One region of the Thalassobacillus hwangdonensis genome, then DNA from elsewhere that is predicted to be linked to it. Evidence: riboswitches for the same ligand, from Rfam matches in the RefSeq annotation. Region 1 holds a riboswitch; each other region holds the start of a gene.
What was found. Region 1 has a riboswitch for cyclic di-GMP ahead of ACFQ2J_RS13165 (anti-repressor SinI family protein). Riboswitches for the same ligand answer to the same signal wherever they lie in the genome.
Positions count from the first base shown of each region.

Region 2: it holds a riboswitch for cyclic di-GMP, as region 1 does, so the genes downstream of both, ACFQ2J_RS13940 (anti-repressor SinI family protein) here and ACFQ2J_RS13165 (anti-repressor SinI family protein) in region 1, are expected to answer to the same signal.
Region 3: it holds a riboswitch for cyclic di-GMP, as region 1 does, so the genes downstream of both, ACFQ2J_RS12100 (DUF192 domain-containing protein) here and ACFQ2J_RS13165 (anti-repressor SinI family protein) in region 1, are expected to answer to the same signal.
Region 4: it holds a riboswitch for cyclic di-GMP, as region 1 does, so the genes downstream of both, ACFQ2J_RS17845 (EAL domain-containing protein) here and ACFQ2J_RS13165 (anti-repressor SinI family protein) in region 1, are expected to answer to the same signal.

Region 1 covers NZ_JBHTKL010000005.1:729,310-733,843, reverse strand. Annotated here, with positions in the region: gene ACFQ2J_RS13180 (hypothetical protein) at 143-271, opposite strand; gene ACFQ2J_RS13175 (VanZ family protein) at 500-991, opposite strand; gene ACFQ2J_RS13170 (helix-turn-helix domain-containing protein) at 1,346-1,663, opposite strand; gene ACFQ2J_RS13165 (anti-repressor SinI family protein) at 1,745-1,888, opposite strand; cyclic di-GMP riboswitch class I at 1,916-2,026, opposite strand; gene ACFQ2J_RS13160 (pyroglutamyl-peptidase I) at 2,424-3,017, opposite strand; gene ACFQ2J_RS13155 (CBS domain-containing protein) at 3,096-3,815, shown strand; gene ACFQ2J_RS13150 (nuclease-related domain-containing protein) at 3,968-4,534, opposite strand, start outside.
Region 2 covers NZ_JBHTKL010000005.1:911,390-915,923, reverse strand. Annotated here, with positions in the region: gene ACFQ2J_RS13960 (YigZ family protein) at 1-239, shown strand, start outside; gene ACFQ2J_RS13955 (anti-repressor SinI family protein) at 266-406, opposite strand; gene ACFQ2J_RS13950 (helix-turn-helix domain-containing protein) at 410-634, opposite strand; gene ACFQ2J_RS13945 (IDEAL domain-containing protein) at 902-1,351, opposite strand; gene ACFQ2J_RS13940 (anti-repressor SinI family protein) at 1,531-1,689, opposite strand; cyclic di-GMP riboswitch class I at 1,718-1,827, opposite strand; gene ACFQ2J_RS13935 (phospho-sugar mutase) at 2,011-3,738, opposite strand; gene ACFQ2J_RS13930 (hypothetical protein) at 4,077-4,496, shown strand.
Region 3 covers NZ_JBHTKL010000005.1:515,286-519,819, reverse strand. Annotated here, with positions in the region: gene ACFQ2J_RS12125 (TadE/TadG family type IV pilus assembly protein) at 1-36, opposite strand, end outside; gene ACFQ2J_RS12120 (TadE/TadG family type IV pilus assembly protein) at 48-431, opposite strand; gene ACFQ2J_RS12115 (A24 family peptidase) at 428-949, opposite strand; gene ACFQ2J_RS12110 (Flp family type IVb pilin) at 1,049-1,228, opposite strand; gene ACFQ2J_RS12105 (Flp family type IVb pilin) at 1,234-1,431, opposite strand; gene ACFQ2J_RS12100 (DUF192 domain-containing protein) at 1,444-1,782, opposite strand; cyclic di-GMP riboswitch class I at 1,947-2,033, opposite strand; gene ACFQ2J_RS12095 (helicase C-terminal domain-containing protein) at 2,371-4,534, opposite strand, start outside.
Region 4 covers NZ_JBHTKL010000006.1:446,859-451,392, reverse strand. Annotated here, with positions in the region: gene fba (class II fructose-1,6-bisphosphate aldolase) at 1-90, shown strand, start outside; gene ACFQ2J_RS17850 (PilZ domain-containing protein) at 122-658, opposite strand; gene ACFQ2J_RS17845 (EAL domain-containing protein) at 678-1,388, opposite strand; cyclic di-GMP riboswitch class I at 1,455-1,540, opposite strand; gene ACFQ2J_RS17840 (response regulator transcription factor) at 1,567-1,923, opposite strand; gene ACFQ2J_RS17835 (Spo0E family sporulation regulatory protein-aspartic acid phosphatase) at 2,189-2,350, shown strand; gene ACFQ2J_RS17830 (helix-turn-helix transcriptional regulator) at 2,480-2,710, shown strand; gene ACFQ2J_RS17825 (hypothetical protein) at 2,707-2,994, shown strand; gene ACFQ2J_RS17820 (TetR/AcrR family transcriptional regulator) at 3,032-3,601, opposite strand; gene ACFQ2J_RS17815 (efflux RND transporter permease subunit) at 3,879-4,534, shown strand, end outside.

The DNA of each region.
Region 1 (4,534 bases):
AATAATGAAAGCAGGGAAATTGCCCCGCTACTTGAACTTAGTATAGGCAAATCAAGGCAAGTTTAAAAGCATCTACCTTCATTGAACTGCGGTGGATGCTTCCTTACAATCATTCATCGTTCATTCATCGTTCTTCCTATAATCATGCTTTATTGAACTGGAATTCGTTTTCAAAGATATTGATGACGTCTTGGCAGGATTTCACTTCTTCGGACTCTGCCATATTGACGATCTTCGAAAGCAGTTCATACAACTCATTTTCATTCCCCATTACTTACACCTTCCCTGTGCTTATTCCGTACTTTATAGACACGTATTGTTCCCATTCCCTATTAAAAGACATTTATACTAGTAATCTAAAAATTCGTCAGATTACTTGTTCTATTATTCGGTGTGGCCCGATTATATTTGTAGGTTGTCGTTTAAATAGATAATAGTTCCAATTTATCACAAAAACAAGGAAAATAATGTCGAATTATAAGATTTTCAGCATTTTATTTCATTTTTTGGAAATCGGGTCTTTCTTCCTCTTTGAAATCAATAGAATTAATCCAACTCCAATCAAAGCTCCAATCGTATCCAGCACCACATCACCAATGTAAGGCGTGCGGTTCGGTGTCATCCCCTGATGCATTTCGTCAAGTGCTGCATAAAGAACAGTAAGGGTGAGCGCGGTTAGAATCGGTTTTTGGAATGCTGATTTCGTTAATGCCAGATAGAAAAGAAGGAAAAGAATCATGAATACTGTTACATGAGCGCCTTTTCGAATGAAAAATTCAATGAATCCGGCAGTACCGAGTTCGGCCACGCTGACCTCTGAATGGTGATAGGTGAAGCGGATCCAGTCAAGGTATGGAGCGAGAAAGGATACGTCGATGTAATTGGACAGGAATGGCTTGAGATCCTGCTCCTGATATGGCTGTGAGGATGCGTAGAAGATGACTCCCATCCATGCGATTGGGGCGAGCCACCAGTAGAGTGAGTTTTTCATGATAACCACCTTGCTTATGTATTCTATTCACTTGATCAAACGTTTGATCAAGTTGTTTTTTTGATGAGTGCTTGTCTGTATATCCTGGCTGCTGGGGGTGGTTCCGGCGAGTTTGCTGGTTTTCCGGCGAGTCAACCACACTTACCGGCGACTTTGCCATTTTTCCGGCGACCCCCATCAGATCAGCTTGTGAATGTCAGAAAAACCGCTACTTGCGCCGGTTCCGGCGAGTTCTCCGGGTTTCCGGCGAGTCAACCACACTTACCGGCGACTCTACCATATTTTCCGGCGACCCACATAATAAAAGGAAAACCTGTCTGAAGCAACGTCACATAACCTCAGACAGGTTTTCCTTTATTTGTTCAATTTCCACTTATTGAATTCGAGGAACTCTTTGAATTCGTCTTTCGAAATGCCGGAGTCCATCGCATCTTTGACGAGTTTCATCCAGTCTTCGTCAAGCTGCGCTTCTTCCTGATCTCCGTGCAATAAATAGTGGATGGAAACGTTCAGTTCCGCTGATACCTTCTCTAGGAATTGAATCGACGGATTGGATTGAAGATTCCTTTCGATCGAACTTAAATAGGATTTTGCGACACCTGCGCGTTCGGCAAGAACCGTCAGCGACAACCCTCTATCTTTACGTACTTTTTTGATACGTTCTCCAATCATATCCACTCACCTGCTTTCTACTTGCGATTATATCACAAAATAGAAAAGCGTTCTATATTAAGTACAATTTTTACAAAATATTTATTTTCCGTTCTCTACTGCTACCCTCCCTTTGTTGATGAATTGCGCGACTTCTTCTTTTTTGAACCCTACTGACTTGGCGATCTTCATCAATGCTACCCACTCTTCATCCAACTGATCACACTGTTTGTTCGAATTCATCATACCGATACCGTCCTCCATTCGAGTCTTCCAGGTAGTCCAGCCGCCATAGTTCGGTTCCCGTGTGCCGTTGTTCGTTATGTATACCTTAGGCCTGCAACTTTGCGCCTCCCTTTTTCAAGGGGTTTGCCTTTTTTCTGGAGAATCAGTACTATCGCGTAAGAAAAATATACTGTATACACCATGCATTTATGTGTTGCAATTTGTATCTTAATCAGTTCTATTTTTGGTGATTTATGTCAGATCGCTTACACTGGTACGACCGATGCTTGATAAACTCAGTGGTGACAAGGGTTTGCGCCACTTTTACTTCAAGGAGATTTCTGAAAAAAAGTGAACAATAACTTTTGGAGCATAAGCATGTGAGATATAGGGTCATTGTTGCATGGTATAGTCGTATGTACCACTAATTTGGAAATATAAACCACTTGTTCGTTATTCCTGTAAATATTTTATTTGGGAAGGTTTTGGTCTCTTGTTATTGAGGTTTAAGATGGTGGAGGATTCAGTTAAGGTCGGGATAAGGTCCCGACCTATTTTATTTAGCAGTCATCGTTGTGATAGCCAGTTTTATAGCTTCGGTGAGATCCGTCTGGGACCAGCTCGGAATTCTGCCGTGCCTAATCGCGAGGTCGTGCGAAGCAGGAATATGAATGAACCCAGCCGCTTCCAGTGGTTCCTGTAGAATATGGTACATTACGTTATTGCATAGGTACGTGCCTGCGGAATTGGATATTTCGGCAGGGTACCCGTTGGTGTTGAGGATTTCTGTGATTTGTTTAATTGGCAGTGTTGAAAAAGTGCCATCGGGACCGTCCTCGATGATCGGCTCGCCTTCTGGACGGTGACCACTGTTATCCTTGTCTCCGTCGTTGCAATTGATTGCAATCCGCTCCGGTGTGATTTTGTGGCGGCCAGCAGCAAGACCGAGCGCAACCACCTTGTCTGGATGTGTTTCATTTATGTATTCTAGGGTCAGCTTTCCTGATTGTTGGAAGTCGACGGGCAGGATACGGCCGATGATTAGGTGGTCATTAATCTTCGTCTGATCGAGTGCTCGTACGATTTCCTGAGTCGGGTTGACCGGAAAATCGAGGAACGGCTCGAAGCCTGTGAGCAGCAATTTTTTCATGTGATCCACTCCTTTCTTTTAATCGTAACATAGACCGTTGGATGTCAGAGCATAATAGGGAAAAAGGGGTGAGTTTGGATGGATCGAGAGGGGCTTACGGAGCGGTTTGAAATTGCCTTCAATCAGGTGCATCAAAGTTTGAAGCAATTGAACGAATTTCCGAAAAATGATAATTTCGCCGAGCTGCTGAACCGGTCGAAGCAAAAGCACAGCATCATCCGCTTCCATTTCGACACGTTAAAGCAGTACGCCAAGCTGCGCAATGCGATCGTGCATGAACGGGTTCGTGATGATTACTTCATCGCCACCCCGCACGAGGAGGTAGTCGAGACGTTGGAAGAGATCAGCCATACGCTTGAGCAGCCGCCACTTGCGCTAACGTTAGCTTCTGAGCCGGTGATTTACTATCGGAAGGATTCGCTGGTGAGCCATGTGCTGGAGGGATTCAGCAGGTATCAGGTCGCTCAATTTCCGATTTATGATACAGGGCATACGTATTGCGGGCTGTTAACGAGCGAGGGAGTCGTGCGCTGGCTTCATGAGAAGGGTGAAGTCGGGGAAGGTGTGCTTGCTGAAGATATTCTCGAGCATGAGCGGGAGCACAGCATTCATTTTTTGAGGGAGGACAGTTCGTTGTTTGAGCTGGAGGAAGCGTTCGAGGTGAGCTTCGAGGAAGGCCGGAAGCTTAAGGCGGTTATGATCACTGAGGATGGTGAGCGTGATCGGAAGCCGCTCGGTATTGTGACCGCGTGGGATATTTTCGGGAAGATGAATCGTTATCCGGATGGGCAGGGTTGAGCTGTAGTCGTGGAATGCTGTGCGGTGGGCTTGGGTTAGCTGGAGGCTGGGTTTCTGTTAATAGCGTGTACTCGGGTTGGCTAGAGGCTGGTTTTCTGGCGATACCCGTGTGTTTTCTGGCGATAATACGCCTAAATCTGGCGAAAACTCGATTAATCTGGCGATATCCGGTTATAATCTGGCAATCGGTATTTCACACCCCTCCCTCCACCAAACCTTTTAATATTACATGCACTCAACAACCGTTTAGCTGTATCTGCTGATGTAAATGCAAGGAAATCTCTCAATCCCCTGCTAGTGATTTCATCTCCAATTAGAAGTGTATAATCCCGTAACGCCTCCAAATGCGCCTCCTTGCATGTATGATTGCATTTCGGACAAAACCAGGTCCCATGTCGCCGCAGCATCGGCAGGAAGTCGCATTTACTACAAATCACACCCTTCCTTAAGCTGTTATAACTGATATTGAAATAAGGTAACGGTTTGAATTCAAAGGGCTGATGATTTTTCAGTAGTAAACCAGTAAATAACTCAATAGTTTCTTTTGTATAAACTTCTTCTTTGAATAGCTTCTGAATTTCCTTGATTTTTTCAGGTAGGGCATCAGTTCTGGTCAAAAACTTTGCATAGGATGGATCTTCGATTCGAATAACGGATGTGGGATGACTACTTGCTACTAGGGGATAAATCGGAACTTGAGGAAAACCGTGTGTAGCTAT
Region 2 (4,534 bases), 180 kb from region 1:
TGACAGTAAAGGCGGATTACTCACTTCTTGGTAAATTGGAAAATGAAATTCGAAACTCAAGTTTCCATCTGGAGACGATCAACTATCTCGAAATTGTGGAATTGGTTGTCTACGTAGAAAGTGGACGTGAAGACGAATTCTCGAATTGGATCACCGATTTAACAAGTGGCCAGGCAGAGCTCATTCATGGAGATGTCAACTATGCAGAGATTGAGGTAACTGATGACGAGATAGAATAATCCCGCGACAATGTTATGTCACGGGATTATTCTTTACTTCCATCATTATTTGTTTGCAGCAATCGTTCAACATCTTGAATCGACAACCCTAACCCTTTCGCTTCCTTCATCAGCATGATCCACTCTTCATCCAGTACTTTCGTTTCCACCGCGTTCACCATCTCCATTCATTAACTGCTTTTTTCGTCCTTTGAGGCAAACTTCCAGGCAACAAGCTGCTCAATCGTAACGTCCAGCGTCTTCGATAGCTTTCTCAGTACAATCAATGATGGATTTTTTTGGACCCCGCGCTCGATATTGCTGATATAGGATTTAGACACCCCCGACCTTCTCGAGAGCTCACTCAGAGATATACCTTTGTCCAATCGCAGTTCTTTCAATCGTCGTCCAATCAATGTACAAACCTCCACTCAGTAAGGTCGTTCTTTAAAAAGAACTGCAAATCAAAAAAATAATTAGTACGTCAGCGTTCTGAACGTTCTTAATAAAGAATTATTAATTTCATTATAAAGAACAATACTATGCTTGAAAACCCCTATATCCTTTCATATTATGCAGGTTATCGTTCATCTTATGCCATTTTCTCATTTTTTCGCCATCCTGCACACTTTTTCACCTTTTCCCACAAAAATGGATGCCTGAATTTAGGCACCCACTAGTCATCAACTTCTTATCGTTTGGTTCAGCTTCTGGGTCAATTGATTGAAAAGCACTTCATCCCCATTATCAATGGCTTTGTCAATCAACCTGCGAAGGTTCCCTTTTTCCAATTCTTCGAACAAGCCAATGGACTCTGAGGGATCTTCTTCTTTTTCTTCGATTCGGTCATGCGTTTTTAAAATCGACTGGATCTGAGTCATGAATTCCGGCAGCACGAGCAGATCCGCAACTGCCACATAAATCACTTTTTTACCTCTTTGGAAAACAAAAATATCATAGACGTTATGAATCCGGTTTTTCTTGCGATCGATGATAATCTCTTTCGATTCTTTCGGAATGAAGTGATACAACTGTCCGTCCACCAATACAGAAAAGTACTGATATGCAAGCACGATGCGCGTGTAGTGGCTGTCTTCTTTCACATAATAGGGCTTGAGCATCTTAACGGTCAACAACTTGTCCACCCCCATAGAATTCTGAATATTCAGTATTCATAATTATAGTATGTGACAGATCGTTGAAAAAGAAAAGCTTTTTTTCTCTGTAAAAATTAACAAAGCCGTATTTGCTCCTTAGGTCCCAGGGCAACGTACGGCTTGCGTCTTATCTTTCTATACAAGATCTCAGTCGTCTAAATGCCGGCAGATTTGCTCTGCAGTGTCGGCTTTCTCTCTGCTCTTTCTTTTAAAAATGCTTCAACTTCTTGTTTCGATAAACCTAAGGCTTTGGCTTCTGACATCAATACTACCCACTCGACATCGATTGCTTCCTTGCGCCAATTCGTTTGCATGAATGATCATCCTCCATCATCCATCACCTTAGGCAGCTCGGCCATCTTCGCTCTTTTTTATGTATGGATCCCGGGAAGAGCAGCATTAGATCCGAAGCTTTGCGTCCTTACCTTTCGATAAGTTTGCCTTTGACTAGCGACTTATTTTTAATTTTCTGATAAATACAGTCTACTATACTATCTGACAAATTACTAGTCCTTTTATAACATTTACATAGGTATAAAGTTGCGTTTTAGCATACTCAAAATGCAGGATTTGTCGATGTATGGTAATAGAATAATTTTGACCAAAAAAGGCCACCATTCAGGCGGCCTTTCGGATTAAACGAGTGCATGCAATTTTTCATTCACATAGGTTTTCAGTTGTTCGAGGCGATCCAGACTTTCGTTGAAGGAATCCGACTTCACCCCATAATAGAATTTAATTTTCGGCTCCGTACCTGATGGACGAAGGCAGAACCAGCAATCCTCTTCCAAGATGAATTTAAGTACGTTCGATTTCGGCAGTGTAATTTCACTCTCTTTACCTTCTGCCACGTGGTGGCGCTTGGAGGATGCATAGTCTTCGACAGCGACGACCTTCAACGATCCTACTTGATCGATTTCCATGCCACGGAAGGCTTCCATAATTGATTGGATTTTTTCAGTACCTTCTTTTCCATCAAGCTTGATGGATTGCAGGTCCTCCACGTAATAGCCATAACGCTGATAAAGTTCGTCCAGCGCTTCCAGCAGCGTCTTCCCTTTCGACTTCCAGAACAAGGCCAGTTCTGCAGCAAGGATAGCAGCCTGGACTGCATCCTTGTCACGAGCGAATTCTTTTACGAGGAAACCGTAGCTTTCTTCATAACCGAATAAAAATTCATATTCTCCGGTGCGTTCGAATTCACGAATTTTTTCTCCGATGAATTTAAAGCCTGTCAAGGTGTCGAGGGTCGCGACATCATAGTAGTCTGCGACTTTGCGGCCGAACTCGGACGTTACGATCGTCTTGATAAGTAGTCCATTATCCGGAAGATCCGAATGCTGGGAAAGGATGTAATCCAGCATCAGCGCGCCGAGCTGGTTTCCGGATAGTACCGTATAATCATCATCTGCATCCGGTACAGCTACACCGAGGCGATCTGCGTCAGGATCCGTGCCGATCAGAATATCCGCGCCTACCTGCTTCCCTTTTTTAATCGCAAGTTCGAATGCCTGATGCTCCTCAGGATTCGGAGATTCCACTGACGGAAATTCAGGGTCAGGCTGTGCCTGTTCTTCGACGGTATGCACGTGTTTCAAGCCCATCTGCTTCAGGCCTTCTTCGACCAGGAACTTCGCTGTACCGTGAAGCGGTGTGAAGACGACTTGCAATTCGTCAGCCATGTCGTGATTCATATGCGGATTGAAGCTTACCGAACGAAGCTCTTTCAAATAAGCATCATCCACTTTCTTATCGATCCATTCCAGCAAGCCTTGTTCTTCCAACTCAACTTGGTCAGCTACATCGACAGTGAGTTCGTTTTCGACCTGATTGACGTAATCGATGACTTCAGCTGCCTGCTCCAATGGCAGTTGTCCGCCATCTTCGTTGTACACTTTGAAGCCGTTATATTCGGGCGGGTTGTGGCTCGCTGTGATGACAATACCACCTGCCGTGTGCAGGTAACGTACCGCAAACGAAAGTTCAGGAGTCGGGCGCAAGGAAGTGAACACATAGGTTTTGATGCCGTGTGCACCAAGGACGCGAGCCGCTTCGACAGCGAATTCCTTTGACATATGACGAGAATCATAGGCAATCGCAATTCCTTTTTCTTTCCACTCCTGCCCACGATTTTCTATGTACTTCGCTAAACCTTCAACTGCACGGCGGATCGTGTAGAGGTTCATTCGGTTCGTTCCAGGGCCAAGCTTACCGCGCATGCCTCCTGTACCGAATTCAAGGTTTTTATAGAAAGCATCCTCCAAAGAGGTTTCATCCTCCTGCAGCTGCTGTAATTGAGTTGTAAGTTCCGCATCCAATGATGCAGCATTTTTCCATCTGAGGTGGTTTGTCTTCCAGTCCATCCTACCCCTACCTTCCTCTATTGTTAATATGTATGATTTTGTAGAAACAACCTCATTATAACAAAATTCGTTCTGCTGATGCGCGCATATGTCTAAATAGTTTTCGACATAATCGGGTGGTATATGATTTTATTATACAAGTTTCAATTTCGATTAACATTTCTTGAATATTGCATACTCTAGTGGTTCATAATAGTGAAAATTACAATTTTTAACTGAAAAAGGATAATTATTTTTCAAAATTATTTGTCGGAATTTTTGATATGACAAATAAAAGTATATCGCTTATGATAAATAAGTATTCTTTTTTTATTATTCTATTGTAAAGGAGCATTTCAATGGCACACGCAAATAAGAAATATGATTACGATCTTAGCCAAGTCAAACAACTATTAGAAGAGTCCGATAAAAACTATCGCCAGATTGCTCAGGAAACGGGCTGCCCATACTCGAACGTCGTCTATCACGGACGGAAAATCAGAGGGAAACGGTACAAAACGAATGATGTAACAGAAACAACACCTTCCGTGGAAAGAGAGCAGGTCGTGAAAGTCAAACCCGCGGAAACCCCGGTACTTCAGCCTGATGAAAAAGTACTTTCTAATAACGCGACTGACGGCTTAGAAACGCCATCATTTGAAATCACCAATGAAAATATCAATATTTCCCAAGCGGAAGAAACAATTAAAAAAATGGTGGAAGCAGTCAAAGTTCTTGGTGTGGAAAATGTATCCATCAAGTTGAGCAGTAAAAACTAAATCATAGTCTTAAACAGCCCCATGCAAATGCTGGGGCT
Region 3 (4,534 bases), 210 kb from region 1:
TGCATCACCAGACTGTTTTTTTAAAAACGCCCTCATCACATCACTCCTCATTCGACCCTGATCGTTGAACTAGTCTCAATCCATAAGGGGTCTGTGAAAAAATGATCAATGATCGGGGTCACCATCTCAAATGGGTACTTCAATGTCACTTCCACATATTCTCCTGATTTTCTGACGCTGTCACCAGGGGAAATGTCGACGACTAATGCGTCCTTATCTTCAAATGTAATATAGTCCCTCGCAAAGACACCGATTTCCTGATCATCTCCACCCAATCCTCCTACACGGACGGCTTCCTGAGAAGCCATATGAAGATGAGTGTAAGAATAGAGCATGCGCCCGAAATCGATGATTCCCACTAAAAGCAGCAATAGTACCGGAAGGATTAGTGCCAGTTCAACAAGGGATTGTCCCTTTTCATCTTTTATCATAGAAAAATCTCTCCATCGAGACCAAAGCTGATCAACGTGCCAATCGCAATAGCAACCCCATAAGGGTAGGTAGCTTTATAGTCGTCTTTATTAATTCCAAGAGAGAGTTTCGCTCCATTTTTCCAGCCCCAAAGCCAGTAAATGATCCCCCTCAAACGTGACGTCACCCCTCTTCGGAAAAGTAAAATACATAATGCCAGAACGCCGCCTACCAATGCCATATATAAGGCTGATACCAATACGAAACCGACGCCTTTAATCGCCCCTATGACAGCGAGGAGCTTCACATCTCCAGCCCCCATCCCTCCCATCAAGTAAGGAATGAGCAGCAAGCCTAATCCTGTAAGTAACCCGAGGATACTGTTGCTAAATCCGGGAAGTCCTGACTGCACAAGATGTAGCGTCAATGCAAGCAGGAATGTTGGAAAGAGAACTTTATTATAGATTTTCCGGCTTCGGATATCCGTGATCACGCATACAATCAGAAGAAGGATCAAGATCATATCCAGGAGATCCATCCCTATCACCTCTCTAAAATGAAACGATTTAGTAAAAGAAGAGCCTCACGCATTCGGACACGTAAGGCTGACGTACGAAAATAATATAAGTGCTGTTTACTAAGGATGTAAGACGTTGTTCCCTTCGGAGACGACACCGATTGCCTCCTTGAACATTGTTACGATATTTTCTCGAAGGACAATGATTGTCACGAATGCACTAAAGGCAATAAATGAAATAACCAACCCGTACTCGGACATCCCTTGGCCACCCTCATCCAACAAGAGTTTTCTGATCATTTCAATCAACTACCTGCAGAAGAATCTCCGCTTTCTGTTCCGACGATTGCATCTTTAGCATTTGTGAACAACGATACGATTTCATCACGTAGAACTGCCAGTGTACCAACAACCGCAACTGCGATAATCCCTAGTACAAGCCCGTATTCTGTCATTCCCTGACCTTCTTCTTCGACTACTAGATTTTTCATTTTTTCTACCATTCCAATTCCTCCTCAATTATTTACGAAATCAAGGGAATGCCCCTGTTTCGTCATCGTTTTTTTTACAGTACCGACTGGAAGCTCCACTACGGAAGCTGCATCAGCATAGACCTTTCCAAGCTTACCTGGTTCCATCGACTCATCAATTGCAATGACTACATTCAATTCATTCACATACACAACATCGATCGGGTAATTCATGAAGAAAGTATGAATGGATCTGCAGGGCTTAATATGCAATCCGGCTCCTGAGTTAAGTTGGCCTGTAAACATCAAGCCTCTCAGTCGCTGAAAGAACCGATATGCCTGACGAGTTTCACCAGCAAGTAGTTGTTCGTTACTCAGGTTCACTACCTTCAACCTTTCACCTCCATTTCAAAAAAAAATAACCCTGCCTTACCGAAGGCGAGGTTATGTTACCAGCCATACACAAACCGCGAACGAAAGAAGCCATACAAAATACAAAATGCTTCCTTCTTCCTTTGTTATGTATAAACCAGTATGCCCCTGGATCCTTCGATAGCTGGCTGGCTTAGTGCATATGCACGTTAGCCCCTATAGCTTTGCGTCACTGACTTTCATCAGTTTTGCCTTTATCGAGATACAGTTTATAAGTCTTCCGACTGATCTCTTGCGTTCATCATATAAACGATCTAGCAAAAAAGGAATCGGACAATAGACACACATATCTCCAATTGCACACTGGTAGCTTTATATAATTCAGAATATTTAGATAATTATTTTATACTATACCGACATCGCAACCATTTTATTAACCATTCTTTTTTATCTATTTATTTAACATATATTTCAATTTAAAATTGGTTTTTCAGGATATTAGGCATGATAGTAAAGAATCACTTAAATTTTAAAAAAAACCGAAAAAAGTTGAAATTGGTCTAATTTCGTTTCCTATTTCCCGGGAAATGTTGTCGCAAATCAGCGAATGACCGTGTAATGCTTCCACTCTTCAGGTAGCAGGTAATTATATTTGTTAGTTAGAAAACGATCATCCACCAGGAGAATCTTCCCTTTATCCTCCTCAGAGCGGATCAAACGCCCTCCTGCCTGAAGTACTTTGTTCATCCCTGGATACACATAAGCATAATCATACCCGTTCTTCCCTTTTTCGTTAAAATATTCTTTAATCAGTTCCTTTTCAAATGACCTTGGAGCAAGTCCGATTCCCACGACTGCAACTCCATTCAATCGTTCACCCCGAAGATCGACACCTTCCGAAAACACGCCACCAAGGACTGCGAATCCTACCAATGGTTTGTTCAGGTCCGGCTGAAATGCAGCCAGAAAACTGTCTCGTTCATTTTCCGACATGCCGAAATCCTGAATGATTGTGTCCGCCTCAACCCCGAGACGCAACCATTCCCGATAGACTTGTTCCATATAGTGATAGGAAGGGAAAAAGAATAAGTGATTCCCACTCGTTTCACTTACCATATCGTACAACGCCATCGCCAGAAGCATGCTCGTCCTTTCTCTATCTTTATACCTCGTCGATAAAGGAAAGATGTTGATCTGCATTTGTTCCTTTGCATAAGGGGATGGAAGCTTCAGAATATAGTCCTCTTTCGCTCCTCCAAGCATATCCTTGTAATAACCAAAAGGAGACAAGGTAGCCGAGAAGAAAATGGAGGATGCAAATCCTGAGCTGATTTTCCCTACTAACAATGAAGGATCGAGACAGTAGAGATGGATGGAACCGTTCTCGTTCCCTTTCTGTCCAAAGATGACATAATGATCGTCAACAAGCTGAAGAATCTTCATGAAGTTTTGGACATTGAAATAGCAGCTCAACAATTCTTCAGCATCTTCCTCCATCTCTCGCAGCACACTATCCGCTTCCGTAATGAAGCGGTCCAAGCTTTCCTCCAAGGGACCAGGAACTTCATCGTGGACAAACCCTTCAGCATCATGGTTGGCATTTAGATTTCTAAATTCACTTTCGATCGCGTCCACCACTTGATTCAATGATTCATCCATACCGTCCATTTGTTTTAAACGAACGAACTCATCCTTTGTCAGTACGGCAGAATACATCTCACGTGACCGCTCCACCAGATTATGCGCTTCATCTACAAGAATAGCAGTGTGCTTCTTGTCCTCCGACATCAATCGTTTTAAAGCTACTCTAGGATCGAAGATGTAATTATAATCACAAATGATCACATCCACTGCATAAGCAAGATCAATGGAAAATTCGAACGGACAAATCCGATGCTTACGAGCGTAAGATTCCACGACGTTTCGAGTCATTTGTGTTTCGTTCATGAGGATGTCTACAATCGCCCCATTGATCCGGTCATAGTATCCATCTGCAAATTCGCAGTAATCCGGCTGACAGATTGTTTCTTCTTTAAAGCAAATTTTATCTTTTGCCGTCAAAGTGACCGATCGCAGCCGCAGACCTTGTGCTGCCAGACGTTCGAGCGCTTCTTCTCCAGTCATTCTAGTGACTGTCTTAGCAGTTAGATAGAAAAGCCTTTCTACGCCTTCTCCCTCCATTGCCTTAATTGCCGGAAAAAGGGTGGAAATCGTTTTCCCTATTCCTGTCGGTGCCTGAGCAAATAACTTCCGTTTTTCAGTAACTGTTTTATAAACAGAACCAGCCAGTTTTCGCTGCCCTTTCCTATATCCCGAAAAAGGGAAAGAAAGATCGGGGATCGTTGCTTCCTTCTGCTGCTTGATGTGGGCTAGTATTCGTCCATATGATGCGTAGGTCTCCACCGCATGACCCATGAAATCTTCCAACTCATCGTAACTGAAGGTGTGGAGGAACCGCTTTTTCTCTCGTGTTTTTTTCTGAACGTATGTAAGCTGCACATCTATTTCTGGGAGTCCATGATCATCCGCATATAAGAAGGCATAGCCTTTGGCCTGTGCCCAATAGACAGGATAGCTTTCTTCCGTCAGCTCTTCCAGCGCAAGTGATGTCGACTTGATTTCATCTATGATAATCCGTTCCTTATCTTTCAGCAATCCATCACATCGTCCATGAACGAGTAAAGAAAACCCATCCTTTTCGAACTGCTTTTTTAAAAACAGTTCTTTCTCGTCGCCTTCTTTATATTCCCGCTGGACCTGCTGG
Region 4 (4,534 bases), on a different contig from region 1:
GTATATGGAAGTCTGGGGCGGGAACAGCTGAAAGAAACAATCAGAATAAAGATGAGGTTGTTCGGGTCAGTTGGAAAAGCAATAGAATAAAAGGTGCTTCTCATGAAGCACCTTTTATTCGCTAAGAAATTCTTTTTTGCCTTCGCTCAGCTTGAATCTTATTTAGCTGTAAGATGATACTCTGTTGCTGTTTCATCGATACATTGATGAACTGCACTCCGTATTGGTTCATCTTTTGATGGATATGCTCTTCTTTCCTGACAAGGAGTCCGAATTGTTCAAAGGTTTCATTGTTCAATTCAAACACGACTTTTATTTTCAGCTTCGACTTTATCGGCAAATTGTATGGTGAGGTAATTTTTAAACCAGATGTGCTTATATCTTCAATGTGTGAAGTGATTTTTCTATTCGTCAGTCTTTTCAGGCTTTCTTCCTCCACGTCAACGAACTCGATCGTACAAGGGATTTGTGGGACTTCTAAACGGAAATTCCTCCTCGTACCTGCTTTTACGGGCATGAGTTCTTTCTTTATAGTTTGAAGCTGCTTTTGCAATTCTACGATTTCTTTTTTCTTTTTCACAAAAAGTCGATTACCTTTCAGCAACAGGAACAACATCAACAAACTAACCACTAAACCATAACTGACTAACCAAATCATCATGGCCCCTCCGTTCCTATTACATCAACTTTTGTGGTTTTCCCAATAAGAAACCTTGAGCATACGTTACTCCAAGCATTTTGGCTACCGTAAGTTCTTTTGAAGTCTCAATCCCTTCTAAAATCAATTTAATGTTGAATCTTCGGCTATAGTTGACTAAATACTGAAGAAATTCCTGTTTCTTCGGTGATGTATCGAGTTCGGAAGTAATATAACGGTCGACTTTGATATAATCCGGGTTCAATTCCAGCAGGTTCATCATGTCACTCCTGCCAGCACCGAAATCATCGATAGCTATTTTCAAGCCAGAACTCTTTAAGGAATCTAATTTTTTTACAAGTGGACCTGGGTGATCCAACTCTTCGGATTCGTTCAACTCAAACACGAGAGAATCTTTCTGTACACAAGGGTGAATATGTTCTTTGAAGAAGAAGTTGAAATCTGGATGAAGTATCGTGGAAGGATAGACATTGATGAACAACTTGGCACCTTTGTGAATGTGTTGAAAAGTCGATAGGTTGTGAAGAGCCAGTTTTATCGACTCGATATCCAGTTTGAAGAGGTTCTTTTCCTTTTTGGCAATTTGAAATGCTTTGACTGGGGTTGCGTGAATCTTTGAGCGGAATAAAACCTCGTATCCTGTTTTGTTCCATGTTCTAAGATTGAAGATCGGCTGGTAATTATGATAAAAACTTTCAGCGACAGTTAACGGCATGTAATCTGTTTTCATTGAATCGCTCCTTTTTATTCATTAAAAAAAGCAGTCTCAAATAAGAGACTGCTTTGTCTCCCATGCTTCGGTAACCCGGCTATCGTAGATAGAACATCTGTAGACCCGTGGTTTTGCGTCCCAGCCTTTCAACTGGTTTGCCATTATCGGTAGGGCGGATATTAGTTGTATCTTTATTTCACGTGTATCGCAATATCAGTTCAGATTTACCATTCACATCTAATTTTTTGTAGATGTTCTTGATGTGGGCTTTTGCGGTGTGTTCTGAAATATGAAGGGATTTTGAAATATTCAGCGAGTTTGCTCCGTTCAATAGGTGGGAAAGTACTTCGTCTTCTCTAGCAGTTAAGCTTTTTCTGAAGTCTGAATGGTTAACTATATCTTTTTCATTAATTGCGAATTCTAACTTCAAACTTTTAAGGCGGTCGATTTGATCGGAAGAAAAATTCTCATGATTGATCGTCGTATCGATAGCGTAGATCAGATCATTGATATCTTGCGGGGATAATAAGTAAGCATTAACCACTTTCAACATAAATCTCCTCCTTTCGACATGCGTCGATATGTACATATTACTATACTAGTAAAATAACATCTATTACTTATGTGTGGTATTTTCTAACCATATAAGGGTATTTATTACTATTTTAATATTGTTAATGGGAATTAATGGGTATAAAGGCATTGTTTTTGAATTATTTTTTTAGAAATGTACCAATTTTTATTGAAATATGATACCATAATGTAAAATATTGCAAAGGGACAATTTAATTATGTATGATATTAAAGGAGGAGGTTGCATGGCTCAACCTCAGTTGTACGACCCCATCCGGAGAGAGCTTGAAAGAAAACGCCACCGGATGATGCAGGAAGGGATGGAACGTGGATTTCAAGACCCGATCGTCCTCAAACTTTCACAGGAATTGGACCAGTTACATAATCAGATCATCATGAAAGCATAATTTTTCATCATAGAGCGTACTGTCAACTTTCCAGCCACATGGTTGGGAATTTTTTTATGGTAATATGTAATATATTTTTGACACTATGTAAAAAATATATTACAATAAGCATCGTGAGGAGTTGAACATATGGTGCTTAAAGATAATGGAGAGTTGGAGAATCGTATTGCGGTCTTTCGTGCAGAGAAGAAGTGGTCGCAAAAGGAAGTTGCCCAGAAGCTTGGTGTCAGCAGACAAACAGTCGTTTCATTGGAGAAAAACCGTTACAATCCATCACTCAAGTTAGCGTTTCAAATCGCAGAGTTGTTCGAAAAGGATATAAATGAAGTATTTCAATACAAGGGGAGGGAGATTGAATGATTTTCGCAGGAATCATTTTAATGCCGGTATTTTTAGTATCACTTTATATCATCTTCAAGGTGTCTTGGGGAGAAGAAGGGAAAGATGAACGAGGCCAGGCGATTCTGAACAAGTCTTACATGTTCTCAGCACCGATCCTTCCAATCGGATGGCTGCTGTTGGAAACGGCGCATTCTTTTTCGGAAGTCTCTTATGATTTTTACCGGGATACGATGTGGGTGCTGATCCTGCTTACGTTTATTGTGCAGGGAGCTACACTTTACACGATCAGAAAGCGGGCGTAATAAAAGAACATCCAGAACTCCCGGGTTCTGGATGTTTTCATTTATCAAGATAGGAAAATCCGTAATTGATGAAGTTATTGATCAGCACAGCCATTTGCTTCGGAGACTGGTCCAAATCGTTTTCAAGCCAATCCTTGATTACCTGGATGGCGCCGCTGATGGCAAAGGAACTCAAATACCTAGACTCATCCGCCTGCAGATAATGGTCCTTCATCCAGTTGTTCATCATGAATCCTCGTGTCAAATCCATCATCCGTTGTTCAAACGTCGGGGCTGCATCCTGCTTCAAAAATGTCTGGAACATTACTTTATTATCAACCACGTATTCGAGAATTTTCTCGGTCATCTGAATTGACTCTTCTTCAATTTCATAGCTGTAGCTGTGAAGGTATTTGTTCATATCCTCGGTTATTTCTTCTTCTATTTTACTGAGCAGGTCATAATGGTCGGAGTAGTGGGTGTAGAAGGTCGATCGGTTGATATCGGCAAGCTCGCACACTTCTTTTACAGTAATATCAGAAATTGTTTTGTTTGCCAGTAAAGTAATCAGGCTTTCCTTCAGCACTTTCCTCGTGTATTTCTTACGGCGGTCCAATTTTTCACTCAATTCGTCCTGCCTCCATTTTGTTAAAAATTTGTTACAATCCAACACTTATCTATCGTTGTGTTGGGAAACTGACGCATCATAGCAAACTGTTTGTTGAATATCCAACACGGTGTCAAATACAATAGTAGAGTGTGAGTTACGGTTTTGCAAGAGAGGATGAGGACTTATAGATTGGGCAGCACGAATCATAAAACATAAAAAGAGCATTGTGATTATCTTTTTCATCCTTACATTACTGAGCACGATTGCGCAGTTCGGGGTCTCGGTCAATTACAATATGGCTGACTACCTGCCGGAAGACTCGCCGTCGATGAATGCAGTGGATGTGATGGAGGAAGAATTCGACGAACCGATGACGAATGCGCGGATGATGGTCAAAGATGTGTCCGTCACAGAAGCGCTTGAATATAAGAAGAATCTCGAAGCGATTGATGGCATCAGCGGAGTAATGTGGCTCGATGATGTCGTTGATTTGAAAGTGCCACTCGAAATGGCAAATGAAGATACAGTGGAAGAGTATTATCAGGACAACAATGCGTTGATTACGCTGAAAGTTCGTGATGGAGACGAAGTCGAAGTCATCAATGAAATCTACGAGTTGATCGGGGACGAAAACGCAGTAACTGGAGAAGCTGTCACGACAGCGACTTCCCAGCAGATGGCTGGCAGCGAATCGATGAATGCAGGTCTTTTACTGGTACCGATCATCATCATCATTTTGATTCTGTCGACTACTTCCTGGATCGAGCCGTTATTCTTCCTGACGGCGATCGGAGTGTCGATCCTGATCAACCTCGGAACGAATATTTTTCTCGGAGAAGTGTCATTCATTACCCAGTCCGTGGCACCGATCCTGCAGCTTGCAGTGTCGCTCGATTACGCGATCTTTTTACTGCACAGCTTCCAGGATTACCGGAAGGATGAATCGGATCC